Regions from separate parts of the Paenibacillus sp. SAF-068 genome, predicted to be linked through region 2. Evidence: riboswitches for the same ligand, from Rfam matches in the RefSeq annotation. Region 2 holds a riboswitch; each other region holds the start of a gene.
The links. Region 2 has a riboswitch for cyclic di-AMP ahead of ACTHPG_RS27230 (ubiquitin-like domain-containing protein). Riboswitches for the same ligand answer to the same signal wherever they lie in the genome.
Positions count from the first base shown of each region.

Region 1: linked by a shared signal. The riboswitch ahead of ACTHPG_RS02440 (hypothetical protein) and the one ahead of ACTHPG_RS27230 (ubiquitin-like domain-containing protein) in region 2 are both predicted to bind cyclic di-AMP.
Region 3: linked by a shared signal. The riboswitch ahead of ACTHPG_RS11845 (3D domain-containing protein) and the one ahead of ACTHPG_RS27230 (ubiquitin-like domain-containing protein) in region 2 are both predicted to bind cyclic di-AMP.

Region 1 is NZ_JBQCJX010000001.1:581,877-589,195, reverse strand. Features, by position in the region: gene ACTHPG_RS02450 (Nramp family divalent metal transporter) at 174-1,469, shown strand; gene ACTHPG_RS02445 (HAD family hydrolase) at 1,558-2,241, opposite strand; gene ACTHPG_RS02440 (hypothetical protein) at 2,369-2,767, opposite strand; cyclic di-AMP (ydaO/yuaA leader) riboswitch at 2,883-3,058, opposite strand; gene ACTHPG_RS02435 (glutathione peroxidase) at 3,428-3,907, shown strand; tRNA gene ACTHPG_RS02430 (tRNA-Leu) at 4,058-4,140, opposite strand; gene ACTHPG_RS02425 (urease accessory protein UreF) at 4,585-5,286, shown strand; gene ACTHPG_RS02420 (XRE family transcriptional regulator) at 5,543-5,752, shown strand; gene ACTHPG_RS02415 (hypothetical protein) at 5,779-6,414, shown strand; gene urtE (urea ABC transporter ATP-binding subunit UrtE) at 6,448-7,143, opposite strand; gene urtD (urea ABC transporter ATP-binding protein UrtD) at 7,121-7,319, opposite strand, start outside.
Region 2 is NZ_JBQCJX010000010.1:46,422-53,740, forward strand. Features, by position in the region: gene ispE (4-(cytidine 5'-diphospho)-2-C-methyl-D-erythritol kinase) at 48-902, opposite strand; gene ACTHPG_RS27205 (small, acid-soluble spore protein, alpha/beta type) at 1,052-1,228, opposite strand; gene veg (biofilm formation stimulator Veg) at 1,480-1,755, opposite strand; gene yabG (sporulation peptidase YabG) at 1,909-2,805, opposite strand; gene rsmA (16S rRNA (adenine(1518)-N(6)/adenine(1519)-N(6))-dimethyltransferase RsmA) at 2,865-3,767, opposite strand; gene rnmV (ribonuclease M5) at 3,772-4,317, opposite strand; gene ACTHPG_RS27230 (ubiquitin-like domain-containing protein) at 4,473-5,657, opposite strand; cyclic di-AMP (ydaO/yuaA leader) riboswitch at 5,931-6,184, opposite strand; gene ACTHPG_RS27235 (TatD family hydrolase) at 6,426-7,196, opposite strand.
Region 3 is NZ_JBQCJX010000001.1:2,749,253-2,756,571, forward strand. Features, by position in the region: gene ACTHPG_RS11815 (DUF4247 domain-containing protein) at 1-626, opposite strand, end outside; gene ACTHPG_RS11820 (DUF4178 domain-containing protein) at 639-1,145, opposite strand; gene ACTHPG_RS11825 (DUF350 domain-containing protein) at 1,169-1,570, opposite strand; gene ACTHPG_RS11830 (PspA/IM30 family protein) at 1,666-2,337, opposite strand; gene ACTHPG_RS11835 (hypothetical protein) at 2,459-2,791, opposite strand; gene ACTHPG_RS11840 (polysaccharide deacetylase family protein) at 2,946-3,737, shown strand; gene ACTHPG_RS11845 (3D domain-containing protein) at 3,839-4,510, opposite strand; cyclic di-AMP (ydaO/yuaA leader) riboswitch at 4,513-4,709, opposite strand; gene ACTHPG_RS11850 (amino acid ABC transporter ATP-binding protein) at 4,926-5,648, opposite strand; gene ACTHPG_RS11855 (ABC transporter substrate-binding protein/permease) at 5,635-7,098, opposite strand; gene ACTHPG_RS11860 (M20 family metallopeptidase) at 7,282-7,319, shown strand, end outside.

The sequences.
Region 1 (7,319 bases), on a different contig from region 2:
AAGTTGCACTAGACAAAAATTATTGAAGGAGTACAATGTAACAATAAACATAAAAATTTAGATATATCATGCGCGGTTTGTCCCGCATCAATATTCCAAAGTCAGGTGATTATCGTATGAGTAAAAAAAATCCGTTCAACGCTCCTTCAAGAGAATCATTGTCTACTGCAGGCATGGCCCCTTCCCTTGGAGAAGCGCATAGCTCCATGAAAGTTCCGCAGAATGCTGCATGGTGGAAAAAATTTCTCGCCTTCGTTGGCCCAGGATACCTCGTTGCCGTAGGTTACATGGACCCTGGCAACTGGGCAACAGATATCGCAGGCGGCTCGCAGTTCGGGTATACCTTGTTATCCGTCATCCTGCTCTCGAACCTGATGGCCGTTGTACTTCAATCGTTGGCTGGAAAACTCGGCATCGTCACTGGACGGGATCTGGCTCAAGCCTGTCGTGAACGCTTCAGCATGCCTGTTGTCATGATGTTATGGATTCTGTGCGAACTTGCCATTGCAGCTACCGATCTGGCTGAGGTCATCGGTTCTGCCATCGCGTTAAAGCTGTTATTCAACATCCCCATGTTGTACGGTGTTATCATCACCGCAGTTGATGTACTTCTGATTCTGGTGCTGCAAAATAAAGGCTTCCGCGCCCTGGAAACTCTCGTTATTGTGCTGATGGCGACCATTGCCCTCTGCTTCGGGATTGACCTGTTCCTGGCAAAACCGGATATGGGCGGTGTTCTCCATGGTTTTGTCCCAAATGTGGAGATCCTGCAGAACCCTGCCATGCTCTATATTGCCATTGGTATTATAGGAGCAACCGTGATGCCGCATAATCTGTATCTGCATTCTTCCATTGTGCAGACGCGTCAGATCGAACAGACACCACAGGGCAAAAAAGAAGCGATTCGTTATTCGACCATGGACTCTACAATCGCGCTGACACTCGCCTTGTTCATCAATGCGGCCATCCTGATTGTATCCGCTGCTGTATTCCATAGTGCCGGCATGACACAGGTTGCCGAGATCGCAGATGCCTACCATCTGCTGACACCTCTATTGGGTACAACGGTTGCAAGTATCCTGTTCGGTGTGGCGTTGTTAGCATCAGGTCAGAATTCTACCCTTACAGGGACACTCGCTGGACAGATTGTGATGGAAGGCTTCCTGAACATTCGAATTCCAGCTTGGCTGCGCCGACTGGTCACACGTCTGATCGCCATCATCCCGGCGGTAATTGTCACAGCGATTGCAGGAGAACACGGCACAGAAGAACTGCTCATTTTGAGCCAGGTTGTGCTGTCGCTTCAATTGCCTTTTGCGGTAATTCCCCTGGTGATGTTCACGAGTGACAAAAAAAGCATGGGGGCATTCGCCAACAAATTGTGGCTCAACATCATTTCATGGGTCATTGCCTCGATTATCGTGGTGCTGAATATCTATCTGATCATTCAAACGATCCGGTTATTCTAATCACGTTCTTATTGATAAAATACTAAAAAGGCTGATCAACTCCGGTATTCGATACCAGATTGATCAGCCTTCTTTTATTAATAATCACCTAATCCTGATTCGGCACCAGTAACGGCAGGAGTTGATCCAATGAATCAACAGTCCAATCCGCACGTTCGTCCTCCGATCGGTCTGGCTGGAATCTTCCGTAACCTTGCATAATTCGAATCGTACGCATGCCCAGCTTCCGAGCAGGTATAATATCGTTATCGATCCGATCCCCGACCATGACGGCTTCCTCTGGCGTACATCCTGCCTGTTTCAGGGCCACCGCGTATAACTCCGGATCTGGCTTGGACACCCCTTCTTCAGCCGAGCAGGCCAGAACATCAACATACTTCCGCAGTCCGTAACTCTCCAGTCTCTCTTCCGTTCCGGGACTCTGATTGGCAATAATGCCAATGCGATAATACCGTGACAACTGCTGGAGAACGGAATCCGCTGAAGGAAAAGGACGTTCAAGATCTTTTTGAAACTTCAGCTTGTCCTGAATCTGTTTCTGGTGTCCCTCGTCGTCAACGAATGTGCGAATCGCCACTCTCATAGGCCATTGCTCATAACTTTGGTAACAGTTCGCGAACAGTTCGCGTACCGCCTCAATCTTTACCGGATACCCCAAAGCACAGGCTTCGCGGACGAACTGTCCGATAATATCATCAACCGGCTCCCATTCATCCACCAGCGTATCTCCAACATCAAAAAACAACCACTTTAATCCACCTACATCCGGCACGCCAATTCCTCCTTGTAAGCATAAAAAAGAAGACTCACCATCTTGCATGAGTCTCCTCAAATTTCCGTTTATCGATACATTCAATTATAACAGGCACCTTACACCTGAGCAATCACAAGCTATGGCATTAACCATTGAGGAGAAAGCCGACTTCCCCATTGAGTGAATATACAATCCGGTCTGCGCCCATGCCCCGATAGATGCCCTTTGGATGACTCTGTTCCGTAATGACGCACAGGGATTTCGATGTCCATGAACGGCAGATCTGTAAATAACGGCAAGTCAGGTTCAGGCTGTTCTCAAAAATAAACACGTTGCCCACGCTGCCCTGCGGCAAAAACCATTTTTGAGCTGCAGCCGTATTCATGCGAATGACATGCTCTACCCCGATTCTACGGAGTCTGCGCTCTTCCCCTGCACTGTTGGTTAGAACGGCAAACGGCATTTTTTTGTACATCAGCAATTTGATAAATTTGCGTCCTGCTTCATTTGGAGCAGTCACTAAGATCATCTCAGTATCCATCATTCGTTCCTCCCTTGGCGTGAAAAGACAACAAAAAAGAAGCGTGGGGGACCAAGGCCTCCCGAACGCTTCTTAAAGAATCCATGGCGAAAACACCATGAACCAGCGTACGGCTTGTTGCCTCTCCCTTTAACGCTTACGAGGTTAGCTGACGGATTCGGGCGCGAGAGTCGCCCTATTTCCGGCTGTCACCGGAAAATTCACCCCATGAATGCCTACTGTCCTGGACAGCGCATTCTGTTGGTTCCCCCGTTTCCCACTCATGACTGAATGGAAACTCAGCGATTAAAACATCGTTCGTATATCTTAAGATCAGATCGAGCGATATTATCGTTTGTTTCGTTTTTCAGGTACAATTTAGTTTAAATTGAAATTACGTTATGAATCATACACCCGTACCATGACGGTGTAAAGTCCGTACAGATCACCGAATCGACAGATTTTCGCCAATACCGATCCATAATAACGCTTACAACATGGTTATACTCTATCCATCTCTTCAAGGCTATCTAATTCTCACTCTGACGAAAGTCACTTCGCATTTCATTCACGTATTCTGCACAACTTGCCCGTTTTGGTTCTTTTAACACCATATTAGTTTTGCATTATTTAATTGCATCCAATATAATAAGAGGTATCAGATGATATCATGGAGGCGATTAGATGACAGTTTACGAATACAAAGTCAATACCCTTCGGGGCCAAGAAGTTGAAATGTCCGACTACCGTGATAAAGTGTTACTGATTGTAAATACCGCAAGCTCATGCGGACTTACCCCTCAGTTCAAAGGTCTGCAAGAACTGCAAGACAAGTTCCAAGATGCCCCGTTTGAAGTCCTTGGTTTTCCAAGCAACCAATTTGCACAGGAAAAAGGTTCTTCCGACGATATCGCCGAGTTCTGTCAGATGAATTATGGCGTAAGCTTCCCGATGTTTGAGAAAATTGATGTGAATGGCTCAAGCGCTCACCCTCTCTTCCAGCACCTTAGCAAAGAAGCACCAGGCCTGCTTGGCTCCAAAGCAATCAAATGGAATTTCACCAAATTCCTTGTGGATCAGAACGGACAGGTAATTAAGCGTTATGCTCCGAAAACAACACCTGACAAGATTGAAGAAGATATCAAGAATTTGCTGCAAAAATAGTACATTGGCCACCCGTGCCGGAAGGTAGAGCACCATTACCCCCGGGAATGGATGGCCTTTTTTCTCACCCCTGGATACCCGACTGTTCGAAAAGACACAAAAAAAGAAGCTCTCCATTAAAGGAAAGCTTCTTCTTCATCGTTCATATGATGCGGTCGAGAGGACTCGAACCTCCACGGGCATACGCCCACTACCCCCTCAAGATAGCGTGTCTGCCATTCCACCACGACCGCATGTCGTAAATAATCGGCAACAGAATTGATTATACCGGGTTCAGAAATAAAAGTAAAGTATTTTTTAAACCTTCTTTTTCAGCCAGGCATTTTCCTCAAAAAACGCATATTCTCGTCATGTTTATCCATGAACTGCATATCCTTAGATTTGATCCCCTCTTTTCCGGCTAGAGCCGATCTTGTTGATTCATTAATATGTAGTCCTTCCTTATATATAGTCCTCCCTGCACTTCGCCACACAAATAACACAATAGGTTATATAAAATGACATAAATATTAAATATCAGAATCTATTCATTAAATTCAACAGATACTATTGACAAAAAGCGGACATTTATGGGATGATAACTATCATATAATTCGGATTTTCAAACATAAAGTTAACAAAAAGGAATATAAATGTCATTTAAAATGACATTTAACGAACACAGGAGGCGAATGATTGTGAACCGTGGGAATAAGCTGCTCGATTATGTCAAACTGCTTGATTCCTCTATTCAGGTTGGAGGGTTTACCCATTCCTTCGGCATGGATATCCATATCAGGGAGGGTACCATTCGTAATGCTGAAGATCTCGAATCATTCATGCGTTGTCAGTTGCATCCCAGCATTGTTCGTCTTGAAGGCATGGCCATCAAAGGCATCTATACCGCAGCAGATCACAAGGATACATGGCGGATAGCTCTGATCGATAAACTGGTCCACGTTCAGCGAACTCCTGGAGATCTCAGAGAACAAGCTGCCGCCATGGGAAAACGATTGATCAGACTGGCACGCGCTCTGCACCCCTGGATTGATTTCAGCCAGCTCGAACAGATCTTCGCCAAATATGATTCGGTTGGCTGCCTCTCCACTGTTCACGCCTGGATTAACCATCACCTCGACATCCCGGTCGAGGAAGCGGTCCTTGGTTACCTGCATTCAGCCATGAATGCCTGCATAACCGAAGCCTCCAAAGTCATTCCCCTGAACAACGATATAACCAAAGATCTGATGGTACGCCTGGCCTCAGATCTGGAGAATGAATGGAATACCGTATGCGCCTCGGCTGCGGATGGACTGGTACAACCAACCTCGATGTCCATGAAATCATTTTTCCCCAGTTTCCATATGCTTGGAGCTGGACTTCATGCCTACAGAGCCTAATCCTCTTCCTTCTCCCCTTCATTCAGACAAACACAAAAACACGCGGCAACCTCCTTGCCGTCGTGTTTTTTGTCGTTTTATTTGTTTATTTAACGTATTTACGCCATTTAACATCACAAAATACACTTTTTTCCGTCTTTTTTAATTGTTAGATGACGGATTTACGTATATAATAAAATACACAGCTCGCATCTCTATATATTTTACACGAAGAAATGGCGACTGAATACTACATTCTAACCAGGGGTGAACCCTTTTGAACAAGAACAAGAAAAAACCAGTGACCCCGTTCGGATGGGCCATCAAACGACGGCTAACCGAACTTCAAGTGGACCAGAAGACCTTTTGCGAACAGCATGGCATCCCACCCTACCGTTTATCCAATCTCATTCACGGCACGCGTAAAGCCACCCGATTCAGACACCTGGTTGCTGACATTTTGGATATTCCAGATGAACTGAGATAAAATTTCTGCCAAGGAGGGCCCCATCCATGAGACATGTTACATCCGATCTGGAGAGGCTATCGTTCCAGTCCATTCGTCACCAACTCATCATCGTTGATCACCATTGGGTTATCCACAGTTGTAACCGCGCATGGCAACAGGGACTCGGCCAATCATTACTCAACCCGGAAGCGAGCAGTAATCATACACATTACCTGCATCTGACGGAAGCCTGGGCAATACGAAGCAAGAACGCACACACGGCACTTGTCGCACAGAATTTGAAAGAACGCGGAGTACCTTTTCATCGAAATCATACATATGACATCTGCGTGCATGCGGCATGCAACGAAGAGCGGTGGTTTCGCGTGGAACTCACCCCTCTGTCTCATGCGAATTCAATTTTGGATATCGATCTCGCTCTGATTGCACACATGGATATTACCGAACAGAAAAAGACAGAACGCCAATTAAAAAAGGCCCTGTCTGACGTGCGCACATTGCGCGGACTCCTGCCTATTTGCGCTGTCTGCAAACAAATCAAGGACGAAAAGGAACATTGGAACTCCGTTGAGAGTTATCTGGAGAAGCATACCCACGCCGAATTTACCCATGACATCTGCCCGGAATGCATCCGGCGGTTATACCCGAAATACTCAAATATTCTGGACAAGCGTTCCTGAAACCTTTCTTTATACTCCACACGCTAACAGGAATCACACAGACAGATGATGTTCAAACTGCGACATATCCAGTTCTTGCGGTGTCCCATGCAAGGTGATCGTTCCTTTGTCCATAATATAGATATAATCTGCGGCACTTCGCACGAAATCAATACTTTGCTCTACCAACAGAACCGAGAGGTCTCCCTTTGCCTTGAGCTGCAAAATAACCTGCCGAATATCCTCCACGATAGAAGGCTGAATGCCTTCTGTCGGCTCATCAAGTAATAACAACCCGGGACGTGAAGCCAACGCACGAGCGAATGCCAACTGTTGCTGCTGCCCACCACTCAGATCCCCGCCCTGCCGTCCATACATCGTAGCAAGCACTGGAAACATCGCCAGCACATCCTCTGGGAACACCTTTACCCCCGGCGCACTTGTCTCCAGGCCAAGCAACAAGTTTTCTTTCACCGTAAGCTGCGGAAAAATCTCCCGCCCCTGCGGTACATAACCAATCCCTGCTCTTGCCCGCTTGGCTGTGTCCAAGGTAGATAACTCCTGATGTTGCCACTGAATACTGCCTTTACGTGTTTTGAGCAGGCCCATTAATGTTTTCATCAATGTTGTTTTACCTACACCGTTACGGCCCATTAGGCACACCACCTGTCCAGGCTTTACGTCCAGGTTCACTCCACGTAGCACATTGCTTTCCCCGTAGCCGGATTCAATTCGTTGCAGCGACAGCATGGTCATCCCTCCTTTTACCCAGATACACTTCAGCCACTTTCGGGTCTGCCTGTACCTCCGCCATCGTACCTTCCTTCAGCAGTTTCCCTTCATGCATTACTGTTACCTTGGCTGCGAACTCTCGTACAAACTCCATATCATGCTCCACCACCACAACCGAGCGTTCACACGCAATC
Region 2 (7,319 bases):
AAAAATATACCACCTTTATACGTGTTTGTACATTATAAAAGCGAATCTTACGTCAACATACGTACAGCGTACACTTCTTTACAGAAACCACGCAGACCATTGTATATCCGGGCAACCTTGGATTCCTTGGAGACCAGCCCAAACACCGTTGGACCGCTACCGGACATCAACACGCCGTCTGCACCCAACCGAATCATGGCATCTTTCAAATGCTGAACTTCCGGATACAGCTTCAACGTTACATCTTCAAGCACATTGCCCATCTGGTTACAGACATCCGTAAATGATTGGTTGCGAATCGCCTGCTCCATTTTAGCCGCACTCGGATGACGAACAATCTTATCACTGCGGAACCGTCCATACACATCGGCTGTAGACACATTGATTGGAGGCTTGGCCAGAATTACCCAGCATTGCGGCGGATTAGGCATAGGAGTCAACTTCTCACCACGACCTGTAGCAAGTGCAGTTCCTCCTGTAATACAGAATGGAACATCCGAACCGAGTTCAGCTCCAAGCTCCTGCAGTTCGTGATCCGGTATATTGAGCCGCCACAGACGGTTCAATCCACGCAGAGCTGCTGCTGCATCACTGCTGCCTCCGGCAAGTCCGGCTGCAACTGGGATCTTTTTATCCAGATGAATATGGACACCCGTACGCACGTTATAGCGCTCCTTAATGAGTCTGGCTGCCTGGAAAGCCAGATTCTTCTCGTCCAGCGGGATATAACCCGCCTGACTGGAGATGAAAATGGTATCACGCGGCAGCTCCGACATTTCCAGCCGATCCGCCAGATCGACCATCGTCATGATCATTTCAACTTCATGAAACCCATCGCTTCTTTTATGTAAAACGTCCAGCATCAAATTAATTTTAGCAGGCGCTTTTTCGTAAATTTTCAAGGCGTTCACCCGTCCTCACCTTTTCCCTAAGACAACTTAACATATTATATCAAAATGGGGCTGTCAAGTCATTTCTATTCCGCATCTATGGGGAAAAAGCGGGGTTATTCCTGACGGATTTCCCCGCTTTTCAATCTGATGGAACCGGATTAGGATTTGCGCGCAGCCTGCTCAGCAAGTTGAATTGCACGTTTTACCATGTTTCCTGCATCCTTGGCTTTGATTCCGCCCCAACCTTCCTGTTGAACCGTATCATAGAATCCCAGGTCTTTTGCGAGCTCATTCTTCAGATCCTCTGACATGACACTTCTTCTTCTGCGACTCATGAACCATCCTCCTCCTTGTATCCTTCATGATGTAATGAGTCCGTTCACGTTTTAGACAACATGTCCCAGGTTAAGTTCAGTTTTCTGCCTAATGCTTGAGAAACTGTCTTCACCTGTCCGATTAGTATGCCGCGCCCCTTCCTCACTCATTCCTGACGATGTATGGTTAACCTTAAAGGACGATTTGGTAATTTTGTAAAACAACAAAAAAGCGATCCGCCTTGTGGGGCGAATCGCCTGTAAAACGATACTTACGTCTCCATGTAGGAGCTATGCGTCTGACTGCCCGGGTCAAAAACCATGACTTCCACAGACTCCGTAAGTATATCCGCATAACTATAAGATACTCGCTTGAAGGTTTCTTGTTCCTCATCAAGCTTAACAATAAAAACAGAAGGGTACGTTTCTTCCAATACACCCGTACGTTCAATGGTCTTACGGCGGCCACCATTAGCCCGCAGCATAATTTTCTGACCAATATGTGCATCGAGATTGCGTTTGATATCCAACAGCGTATTTTTAGCCATTGTCGACGACCACCTCTTTTCTTGTCCATTATACCGGATTTTACAGTCATTGTCAAATCAAAACTAATTATTATATCAGCATCAAAAAGTTGTTGTCAATGAATTTTTTTGCAAACAAAAAAAGCCCCAAATTGGGACTTTAAATGGCCTACATCAGACTGCCGAAGGATTCACTTTTAACGTGGATAAATCATTCAGCCCCGGCAGACCTACCCGGTAACTCCCCCTTGTCTCGACACCACCCACACCTTGGCTACCACTAATGGTATTGTGTAGAACATCACTCATGTTGACCGTATCCCGCACAGATGTGAAGGAGGCCTTGGCTGCCACATAGACTGGATCAAGTGCATGAATGAGAATTCTGCCTGGAGAACTGGCAAAATTCGCTCCAGCGCGCAGCAGTGCCTCAAAATGGGACTGACAGGCACCTGCTACAATAGTGAGTGCGTCCAAATGGCGTTCATATTGTCTGGCCACCTGAATCGCCGCCACAAAATTTTGCGAGTTCTTATAGCTACCAAGACTATATAAGTCATAGGGCTGACGTGTCTTTAGCACCCCATCATGACCCGTAATGACTACAATATCCGGACGTACTTTGGGCAATAAACGGTATAAGGTATCTGCCATTGCCGATTCATGGACATATTGTCCCTCTGCAGGCACACGAAGTTGCTCATAGAGATCCATACTTTTTTTCAGATAGTTCGGATCTCCATCCAGATGAAGCACCTTTCCGGGCATTTCAAAATAAGCCGGTTCCTGCTGAGCAGACCAATCCTGTGCCAGACCTTCACGATTCCGCTCCGCCTGTTCCATGCGATTCTGCTGCAGACGGGACAGGGTCTGATGAGCTTTAATATGCGCCTGTCTTGTCTTGGCGCTTTGCGGTTCGTAGGGAACCTGTATCAAATCGTCCACCGGGGAATCGGCAAGCAGCCGGAACTCAGTCCCTTTAATGACCGCAGCATCCAACTGGAGGCCTTCCACCCGAAAAGTCACATCGCCGCCGTATGACTTCCGAACGACCAAGTCTCCGATATTCATCAACGTAATCACCTCTACCCCATCGTATGGGCAGAGACCCGGTTTGGTTCATTCAAATTTTACAGCGCTACACGCACCCCTGCTTCCCACATGACGGTGCTGAGTGTAGCATACTCTTGCAGACTTAACGTCTCTCCGCGTCGGGATGGTTGGATACCTGCCTGCTCCAGCAGAATGTCTGCCTGGTCCCGGTTCTCCTTCGTGAAGAAACGTGCCTTCAGGTTATTCGAGATTGTTTTTCTCCGCTGGGCAAAAGAAGCCTGTACCACTTCAAAGTAGTGTGCTTCATCCGGGATCTCCACTGGTGGTTGCTCACGCACCTTCAGCTTAATGACCGCTGATTCCACATTAGGTTGGGGAATGAAGACCGTAGGTGGCACAATACACACAAGCTCCGGCATACTGTAGTACTGAACTGCGATGCTCAGACTGCCATAGTCTTTTGATCCCGGTGCAGCAGCCATACGTTCAGCCACTTCTTTTTGGATCATGACCACAATGCTATCCACTGGCAACTTCTCTTCCAGCAGTTTCATCATAATGGGAGTTGTTACATAATAGGGCAGATTCGCCACGACACTGACTTTATCCACGGATGCAAAATCAGTATTAAACAACTCCGCCAGATCAAGCTTCAACACATCTCCATGATGAACACGTACATTCGGATAAGGCTGCATCACTTCTCCGAGGATGGGGATCAAGCGCTGATCAATCTCTACGGCTGTGACAGGGCCTGCTACCCGAGCGAGTCTTTCGGTAAGAGCCCCAATGCCTGGTCCGATCTCTAACGCACCTTTGGACTCGTCCAAGTCGGCTGCATTCACGATTTTGTTCAGTATATTTTGATCGATCAAAAAGTTCTGACCTAGACTTTTCTTAAATGAGAATCCGTGTCTTTGAATAATTTCTTTAGTTCGCTTGGGCGTTGCAATTTCTATCGTCTCTTCCATATCCTTCATATGCTCACAATCCTTCACGTTCAATTTGCGCTAATGCTGTAGAGAACTCTTCCCGTGTAATCTGAAATACACTGAGACGTTTGTGGAACTGCTTACCGTTACAATATCCGATGCCCAGCAGATTGCCCATCTCCATGCGACGTGCAGCAGCCTGCGGATGCACAATAAGTCCTGCCGCGATCAGGTCCTCCCAATCGATCAGGCTCGGAGCACCTTCGTATGAAGTATGTACGCGTGCCAGAGCATGACGGATCGCCTCCGGTGAGGCATTCTCCACCCCAATATCCCCTTTGCGTGTTGCATCGGCTTCCGGAATGAAAGCATGTTTGCAGCCAGGCACCTTATTCGCAATGATTTTACGAATGCGTTCGCCGGCATGATCCGGATCTGTCAGTACGATGACTCCCCGTCTCTCCTGAGCAAGCGCTATCCGCTTCAGAATACGTTGGTTGATGGCTGATCCACCTGTTTCTATTGTATCGGCTTCCACGGCCCGACGGATGGCTACCGTATCATCACGGCCCTCCACCACAATGACTTCTTTTATCATGTTCCATTTCTTCCTTTCTAACGCAAAAAGAAGAGGAATATCCTCTTCTCTGCCAAACGGCGGGGGAGACTGAATTCAGACCCCTCCGCCGCATATTCCGCATGAATCATTCATGCAACTATTTTATAGCATTCCCATTTCAAAGTAAAACGATTTTAGTTCGCTTCCGGCTTCACCGGACCGATCACGTAGACCGTCTTGCCTTTCTTGCGTCCAAAATTCAGGGCATGCTTCACACTGTCATAATATACATCAATTTTGTTGCCTTTAATGGCACCGCCTGTATCTTCCGCACGTCGGAAGCCCAGACCTTCGATATATACCCACCAGCCAATTGGAATGACTTTGGGATCAACCGCGATGGTGCGCCCTTCCGTTACACGAGTACCGGAAGCTGTTTTAGTGCCAATGCCAGGCTCTTCGGAAGAGTAGGCAGTCATGGATACATTTTTAAGTACTTTGGAGTATTTAAAAGAAGTCCCGGATACGGTAATCACTTTGCTGCCCGAGGCAGATGTTTTCTTCGAGTTCGTTGTTGTAGCCTTTTTGGTTGTTGAAGTTTGTGCCGATACGGTCTGAATCTCAGGTTTTTTCACGACCGGTTTTGCTTTGGTGCCGACAGCGATCACTTTATCTACACGATTATTCGCGACGGATTTGCCGACCATTTTTTTGGAGACCAATTCTCCATCCTGAAATACCTTTTCGATGTGCTGTACAAGTGTACCTTCTTTGCCGTTTACAACGACACGGTTATCCCCTTTGTACAAGCTGGGGTCAGCCGTTTTAATTACTTTGTAAGCGATCGGTTGTTCTACATCCACTGTACGCTTTGTTACGCGCACTACACGGATCTTCATATCCGCTTTGATAGCAGTTCCAAGCGCCGGATACACTTTATCATTACTCTCAACTTGAATACCTGATTTTTGAATTGCATCTTCTACCGATGAATCCGTTGTATACAGAGTCTTGGTGTCTCCGTCTGCCGTAATGTTGACTGGAACGGCCCGCTCAATAACGATTCGGTCTCCATCTGTAATTGCCCCGTTCATGGACATGGATACCTTGTCGTGAGGGCTGACTGTGATCGACTGCTCCTCCAGCATTTCCTGAAGCATTCCTGTACGAGTCTCTACCACCTGAGCTTTGCCATCAATAACCAGTGAAATTTGTTTCCCGGCCTGACCGTAAACGACTAACAAGATCATGATTGTAAGCGCAATTGAGAAAATCGCGATCAATGCCATTTGACGCATGTTCTCATGCTTCCACCGCAACGCGAAAGACTTACTGGATGATCGTGACTCATGGGTCTCTTCTGGTTGGAATGTGCCCACTTCTCCGTCCTCCTTCATAGCCTCGCCGTCTAAAGTAATGCATGATGTCTTTGACGTGACTATACCAAATTTTCTACAGAACACAGATTGGACCAACATAATCCGGTTCTGCACCATGAATCAATCTTCGCAACATGATGTCATCCTCCTGAATACCTACCGTATGATGACAACATTTCTTTTATTCAAAAACAAAAAAGCCAAAGAAAGAGTGTAAGAGGAACTCTTTCGTGGCTTCCGAATGATTTTGAATATCGGAAATTCATGCACGAGGTTGCCTCTCTTTTTCCGCTTGCGAGGTTAGCTGTCGGGTTCGGGCGAAAGAGAGCCGCCCTATCTTAGGTCACCCGCTCATGGCGGATGCCCTTGAATTCACCCCGAGACCCAAAGAAGAAATCAAATACGGCTTCGCAGTTCCATACGCTGCTTTTGGGTCAGCGAACGTTGCGCATCGGCCAGATTCACCGATGTTTAAGCCCTATTGGTTCCCCCGCTCTCCGTTAACGGAGACTCAGCGAGACTGATTCATGAAAGTAATGTTGTTTCATCGGAAAGTGTCCCTTTGTTCATCCCCCGAACATCTGTCCAATTTTCCGCACAACAATTCACTGAAAAGATGATATCCTGTTTTGATGCATGTTGTAAAGCGTTGATCAAGTACGTTTTTCTGAATATTTGGTTAAAATATTGTAATATTCTTGATTTATTTGGATCAAAGGGCAAATTAACTCCGCTTACCTGCCTTTTTCACCTCATTTACTCGTTTTTTTAACGAATTCCAAATCGTTCCATGGCATTTTTGGTGGTTATTGCAGCAATTTCCTCGACTGAAATGCCTTTAATTTCCGCAGCTGCCTCTGCAACCAGACGTACATGCGCTGTCTCATTTCGTTTCCCACGATAAGGGTGAGGTGTCAAATATGGAGCATCTGTTTCAATGAAAAACCGGTCCATCGGAACCTTCGCGAGCACCTCTTTGGGCTGCTTTGCATTTTTGAATGTAATTGGTCCTCCGAAGGAGAGATGGAAGCCCATATCTAGACAACTCTTCGCTGTTTCCCAGCTGCCCGAGAACGAATGCATCACACCACCAACTTCACTCGCCTTTTCTTCACGCAAAATTCTTATGATATCCTCATGTGCATCCCGATTATGGATGACAATCGGCATGTTCACTTCACGTGCCAAAGCAATTTGTTGTCGTAATACGCGATGCTGTACTTCCTTCGGTGAAGTATCCCAGTGATAATCCAATCCAATCTCACCGATAGCAACCACTTTTTCATGCTTGCATAAAGATGCAATCCATTCCAGATCGCCCTCCTGCATTGTAATCGCATCGACGGGATGCCACCCTACAGCTGCATAGATAAAGTCATATGTCTCAGCAAGTTTCATTGTCGTTGGAATCGTCTCCCGGTTAAAGCCAATGTTGATCATGCGACCAACTCCCGCATCAACAGCACGCTGAATCATGTCCTCGCGGTCCTCGTCGAATTGTGGTGCATCCAGATGTGTATGTGTGTCGAACAGCATCATGTTTGTATCTCCCTTCATGTCGAAATAACGACTATCTTCTGTTGAAAGTTAAATTTGTAAAATTCAATAATTCATTGACTCCTATATAAAACATTTTGGGTAATCTGTGCATTACATTATTTC
Region 3 (7,319 bases), on a different contig from region 2:
TTGCTCTGATCCTTGTTGCGGTTGAATAATCCTCCGCCCGATCCCACGCTTGTATCTTTATCGCTTCCGCGCCTTGTAATCGTACCTTTCCGATCAACAGTAATGGGTGGAGCAAGCTTCTTGTCATAACTTGTTGGTGCTCGATAAGATCCTGCACTCGGTTTATACGTATCTTTATTGGTATATCCTCGATAGTTGCCATAACCTCGCCCGCCAAAAGAATCGAACAGATTACCAATTAATGTAGCGGTGAGGTAACCTTGTAAAAAAGATGAATCGTAATTCTGCCGAACATATTCCTTCGAGTCCACCTCAACCAAGGTATCCTCCGGCTTGTTCGGGTCTTGTTGCAGGTGATAATACTCGTCCTGATACACGAGGAACATACGCTCTGTGTTCTCTGCCGAGATCTGATCCGGTTGCCTTTGGTCAGACAATTCCCGAGCCACTTCCGGAACGGTGCGGTCCGAAGCCCGGTATATATAGGACGTTGAGTTACCACTGCCGTTAACCGATTCAAGCGGATATGTGTCCTGAACAGAAGGTGCTCCGCACGCGGACAACAGAGACATCACAAGGCTGAGGACCAGCATTAATTTTAATCCATGTGCCAAGCGTTTTTTCATTGGGAACCTCTCCTAGCTCGAACGAATCACTTTGATATCCGCAGAAAGAATGGACTCACCCTCATACAGTGTAAATCTTCTGTCTTGCCACTCCACGCGAAGAAGCATATTATCATCCGACTGATACTGCCATACCAATTGTTCTCCAGCCTGACCATACGGAGTTCTGCCAGCCGTTGATACCATGCCTCCATACTCTTCCTCCAGATGATATGCGCGTCCATCGAGGTCCAGCAAGGTGGGCACCTCATCAGGTGCATCAAGCCTGCCATCAATGGGTGTATATAGGGCGTAACGTGTGAGTTCCCGTTCTTCGATATGCAAATATCGAAATGCGGTACCATCCTGCAGCGTGAGCACAACTGCATTTCGAGCGCGATTTTGTACCCGACCAACGACTTCATAAGTGACCAGAGAAACCTCACAGATATCACCAGGTGCAAGCTGAAGCATGGTTTTCTCTGCCTGCGGTGGTTCGGGTTTCGTTAGTATTCCTTTAATTCGCTTCCATACACTCATGAGAATTACTCCTGTTCCTTATCTTATAAACAAGCTGCAATAATCAGTGCGCCCACGATATGTAAAGCGCCAGAGAATAACCCGTATCCGGTCTTCCCTTGCTGTATTCCGGTATCCAGATCCAGATTGGCCCATCTGCGAATCATAAAGTGTACAACACTCTCCAGAATCAACAAAATGATAAAGGATACAACGGAGACCAATAATGCTTCACCAAGGTGACCAGCCGTAGAAATGGACGTAGCCAGTACATACCCTTGTGCAAATAATTTCATCACCATACGTGTAGTAACGGCCATATTGCCAGCCTTAACTTCAGCAAAATCCTTATATTTCGTGAACAGTGAGTCGACATACATCAAAACAAACAGCAAAACCGAACCAGATACTGTCCAGACCAGCATCGCCAAAATATTTAAATCCATTTACACAGCCCCCACATATCAACATGAACCGCATTTAAAAGCGAAGGAGAAATGCTCTTCTCCTCCGCTGGTCAACCCTGCTGACTTACAAGGTATTAATTCTTATTATCGTACTGTTTCATCAATGCTGCGAGTTCATCTTCAACAGCCTGATCTTTACCCAACTTCTCGAACTCTTCATCCAAAGACTTGCCTTTGGATGACATTTCATTGCTTGCTTCCGCCTGTGCTTCCATCTGCATCATTTTCTCTTCCATACGCTTCATTCCAGCACTTGCAGTATCAGAGCCAAACCCATTTAACGCTTTGTTGATTTCCGTTTGAGCTTTTGCTGCATTGTAGCGGGCTACCAGTGTTTCGCGTTTGTTCTTCATTTGAGTCAATTGCTTACGCATCTCGTCGAGCTTGCCGCGCAGGTTATCTGCTGAAGCCTTGTTTTGATCATAGCTGGTTTTGTACTCAGCCATCTTCTCTTCAGCTGTTTTTTTCTCTTCCAAAGCCCTGCGGGCCAAATCCAGATTCTGAGCTCGTGCCGCTGTATGCGCCTGTTCTTCACGTTTCTTCACAAGAGCTTCCTGCTCTTCGAATAGCTGCTTAAATTTCTTCTCAATCGCGATCTGTTGAGCTACTGCTTTCTCCGCATCTTCCAGATCCTCTTGCATGTCACGGATATATTGGTCCGTCATCTTGATTGGATCTTCCGCCTTGTCAATAATGGCGTTGATGTTAGACATGGTTAAATCACGCAAACGTTTAAAAATGGACATTATGTTATTCCTCCTAGTCAATATTACATCGTATATAAACATACATACGTAACAATCTGCAACTCGTTTCAATTTTAGCAAATAAAATCAAAACTTGCGATTGCTCTTTATATTAAGAAGATCATTTCCCCTTGCTCAGATGATCCTCCATCAGCCTCTCTGCAGTCTGCACGATTTCATCAATCTGCATCCGCGTGATCGAATCAAAATGGATACCCATGATTACCGTGACTGTTACTTTCAGCTGTAAAGCCGCCTTTCGGGCTAGCCGCTCACACAACTCCTGTTCCTTATGACCCGGAATATGTACCGTCGTTCCGCTTACGCGCTCATGATCTACATAGAACGTGGCCACAGCACCAATATGCGCCTTCCCTCCGGTAACAAGAAAAACCTTATCCTCGCCTGCTTCAATCACCTGTAAACGTATGGACTTCAAATCATATGTACTCATATCCTATCCACCTACCCTTTTCTATATGATATATATGGAGGAATTATGGCCTTCATGGGATGAATCAACAATGAAACTTCTCACACTACGCATATTTATTGGAGACCTCGGGCATACCAAGGAGAACGTTATTTTGGAAAAGGAGGCTGATATTATGCGCATACGCCTCATCATGCTGATGGTTATCGTTATTTTCTTCGGAGGATATCATGCACCGGTTTCATCTCGGGATTCTTCAAGCCCTCCAGGTGAATCGGTATCCGGTTCAGATTCCGGGGAAGAAGAACAACTGACATTGGGACAATTACGTCAAAAATATGCCGATACGTTCAAAACCAATGGTCCTTCAACAAAGAAAGTTGCACTGACTTTTGATGATGTACCTGATCCACGGTTTACTCCACAGGTACTTGATGTATTGAAGAAATACAATGTCAGAGCTACATTCTTTATCGTAGGTAGTCGTGCTGAGAAGCATCCCGATCTGGTGAAACGCATCGTTAAGGAAGGGCATATGGTCGGCAATCACAGCTACAATCATCCGGAATTCAGTAAGCTGTCGATGAATGCCTTTCGCAAACAAATTTTACATACCGGGGATATAATTCGACGTCTGGCGGGATATACTCCCAAGATGATTCGTCCGCCTTATGGAGACATTAATGAGGAACAGCTGCGTTGGGCTGCCAGACAACACTATAGCATTGTGAACTGGAACGTAGACTCACTGGACTGGAAAGGCCTTTCTAAGACAGAGGTGAAAGATAACATCCTGTCTGCCGTCAAACCTGGCTCCATCGTTCTGCAACATGCAGGAGGCGGTGTAGGATCTAATCTAAACGGCACGATTGAGGCTTTGCCAGAGATTATTGAGGAATTGCGTAATCGGGGGTATGAACTGGTCACCTTGGACGAAATGCTGGGATTGCCAAAGGCCAAAGATTAGGCTGACCGTATTATAAATAAGAATATAAAAGGGTGCTGTTCAATCGCAAGTTAGCGACTGGCAGACACCCTGTTTGAATTCTTTTAATTATAATTTACTTTCTATTTCAGAATGTACAGCTCAATATCCTGAAAACCGAATGTGCTTACAGATTGCTTGCTACCCGGGATGAAGATATCAATCCGGTGCCCCTTGATTGCACCGCCCACATCACGTGCCGTGGCTACAAAAGCCTGTTTTGGCAATCCTGGATGGCTGTGACCAGTTACCAGTACTTTGGTTCCAAGTGGAATCACACTTGGATCAACTGCAATCGTACCCAGTTCAAGGTCATTCCCGAAATAATCGACAGCACCCCATCCTCCATTTTCAGACGGATCTGCAGAGTATGCCGTTGCTTTCACGTTCACAGCTTTGCTGTAATCAAATGTTTTACCCCAGGCTTGAACCACTTTGTTATCTGTGTTCACGTCCAAGCTTGCTGTCGTAACCGTTTTGGCTTGGGCCTTGCTTTCCGCCGCCGCGGCAGCTACATGGTTTGCCTTACCGGGAATTGTAATTTTCAAACCACCATAAATATTGTAAGGCGAGATGTCATTGTTTGCTTTAACTAACGTGTTGATTGCTACTCCGTATTGTTTCGATAAGGTGTAGAAGGTATCCCCCTCTTTGGCCACATGAACTGAATCGGCGTGAGCCGGAACGGCTTGAATGAGCATTGCTGTTGTCATTAATGCTACTGCTGTTTTGGCTATACGTTTCTTGTTAATCATGGTCTTCCTCCCTCATTGTGCCTGCGAAGTTAGTTGTCGGATTCGGATGAGGAGCCCACCCTATAGGTTCATCATTACAGTTGAAACGATATGTACCCCTAATTCACCCCAAGCAGTGTGCTGTAGATCTTCCCCCTGCACATTCTGCATCGTTACATCCCCCGCACTCCCTGTCCGGAAGTTTCGGCAGTGTTCAATATATCACAATTTTGTAACCTGAACTTGTAGTAATTCTTACCAAATGGTTCTAGCATGTAAGCTTATGTAAGAATACAGCAACCTTTAGAAAAGTTGGGCATTATGATTCCTTTATAATTGGTAACAGAATAGTTACTTTTTCGAATCCTGTATGTTATTATTTCATAAAAAAATAGCGCCACCGACTCGAAGTCAGTAACGCTATCGATCATTTCATTTAGAGTACTTTTGCAAGAAAATCACGTGTACGTGAATTTTTCGGTGCTCCAAACACCTCATCAGGTGTTCCCTCTTCCACAATAACCCCGCCATCCATGAACAGGATACGGTCTCCCACTTCACGTGCAAAGCCCATCTCATGTGTTACGATGACCATGGTCATCCCGCCTTCTGCAAGACGCTTCATGACATCCAGTACTTCGCCGACCATCTCAGGGTCCAGCGCCGAGGTAGGCTCGTCAAACAGCATCACATGCGGTTGCATGGCCAATGCTCTGGCAATGGCGATCCGTTGCTTCTGTCCGCCGGACAGCTGATTCGGGAATGCATCTTTTTTATCGTACAAGCCCACAGTGTTAAGCAGATCAGCAGCAATTTTCTCCGCTTCCTGAGTGGATTGTTTCTTCACTTTAATTGGAGCAATTGTAATGTTTTGCTCTACCGTTTTGTGTGGGAACAGGTTGAAATGCTGAAACACCATGCCCATTTTCTCACGAGTTGCGTTGATGTTGTGCTTCGGATCGGTGATTGACACGCCTTCAAAATCAATCTCACCCGAGGTAGGCTGTTCCAACAGGTTCAGACAACGCAAGAATGTACTTTTTCCCGAACCGGAAGGACCAATAACTACGACAACCTCACCTTTGCCAATCGTCACGTTAATGCCCTTAAGCACATTGTTATTTCCATAAGATTTGTGTAATTGTCTAACGTCTATCACTTGCACTCAACTTCCTTTCCAGTCGTCCCAGCAGCTTGGACAAAATGAATGTCATTACAAAATAAATGGCCGCTGCAATCAAAAATGGACTCAAGCCTTGGTACGTAATGTTTTTGACAACACTGGCCTGATACATAATGTCCACCATACCGATTACGGAGATAATGGAGGATTCTTTGATGATGGTTATGAATTCATTACCGATCGCTGGTAAGACAGCTTTGAAGGCTTGTGGCAAGATGATATAACGCATCGCCGCGCCTCTTCCCATACCCAATGAACGTGCTGCCTCCAACTGACCACGATCCACACCTTGAATACCTGCACGGAAAATCTCTGCCAGATAGGCACCACTATTGATTGAGAGTGTAATGATACCTGCCTGAAGAGCAGTGAAGTTAATACCAAAGCTCAGGGAAAAACCGTAGTAAATAATCATCAGTTGCACCAACATCGGTGTGCCACGGATGACTTCAACATAAGCTGTACCGATCCAACGCAGAATCGCAACATCATGCAGTCGGAACAAACAGATGATCAACCCGATAATAACCCCGAAGATAACCCCAAGTGCAGACAATAAAAGGGTGTAGCCTACACCTGTTGCATAGAAACTTTTGTACTCCCAGAATACTTGGAAAATATTTTGTGATTTGTTCGCTTTATCCGCCATCAGGAGACTGGCATCCGTCACCATCTGGTTGATTTTATCTTCACTTTTCAAGCGCTCAAGCGTTCCATTTACTGCAGCTAGCAGCTCGGTATTACCTTTACGAATCCCGATTGCAGCTTCTGCTTGCTCTTCGTCCGGGACAGCAGCAGCAAGTCCAATGATATCATCCAAATAACCGGCTGCTACGGTATCCTCAACGATTGCCGCGTCAATACGTTTCGTTTGCAGTTGAAGCACGATATCCGAGATTTTATCAAGCGCAGTAAGTTTCGCTCCCGGAATCTTCTGGCCGATCGTTTCCTGAATTGAACCTTTCTGCACGCCAATCTTTGCATTTTCGAGTTCTGCCATGGTTGGATACTTGTCTTTATCCACATTGCGAACCATAATGACTTGTTTTGATTTATAATAGGTGTCAGAAAAGTCGATACTTTTCTTCCGATCATCCGTCGGCGTCATGCCTGAAACGACCAGATCGACACGCCCGCTCTGCAATGCAGGCAGCAGGCCGTCGAAGCCCATATCCTCAATTACAAGCTCAGCGCCAAGATCTTTGGCAATCTCTTTGGCAATCTCAATATCAAAACCAACGATTTCATCTTTGCCATTAATTACTTTATGGAATTCATAGGGTGCAAAATCGGCACTTGTACCGAGCACCAGCTTTTTACTGCTTGAATTATCTGTAGATCCACTTGCAAGTGCCACAGGAACGGCAGTCGTCAGCAGAACGACAAAGGTCAACAGCATCATGGTGTAACGACTTATCAATTTCAACCTTGTTCTCTCCCCTTACAATACGTTGTATGCTTCTCATGTTGATGACTGAGTCATTATAAAGTACAATGCATGATTATGCAATGCATTTTGACATTACAAATGTTGACTTGTTTCTGAAAAAATAAAGCAAACATGATATAATTAATGAATTATTTTCATTTTTGCATAAGGAGTTCACTAATGACATCTAACAAATCACAAATTCTGACGGTTATTGA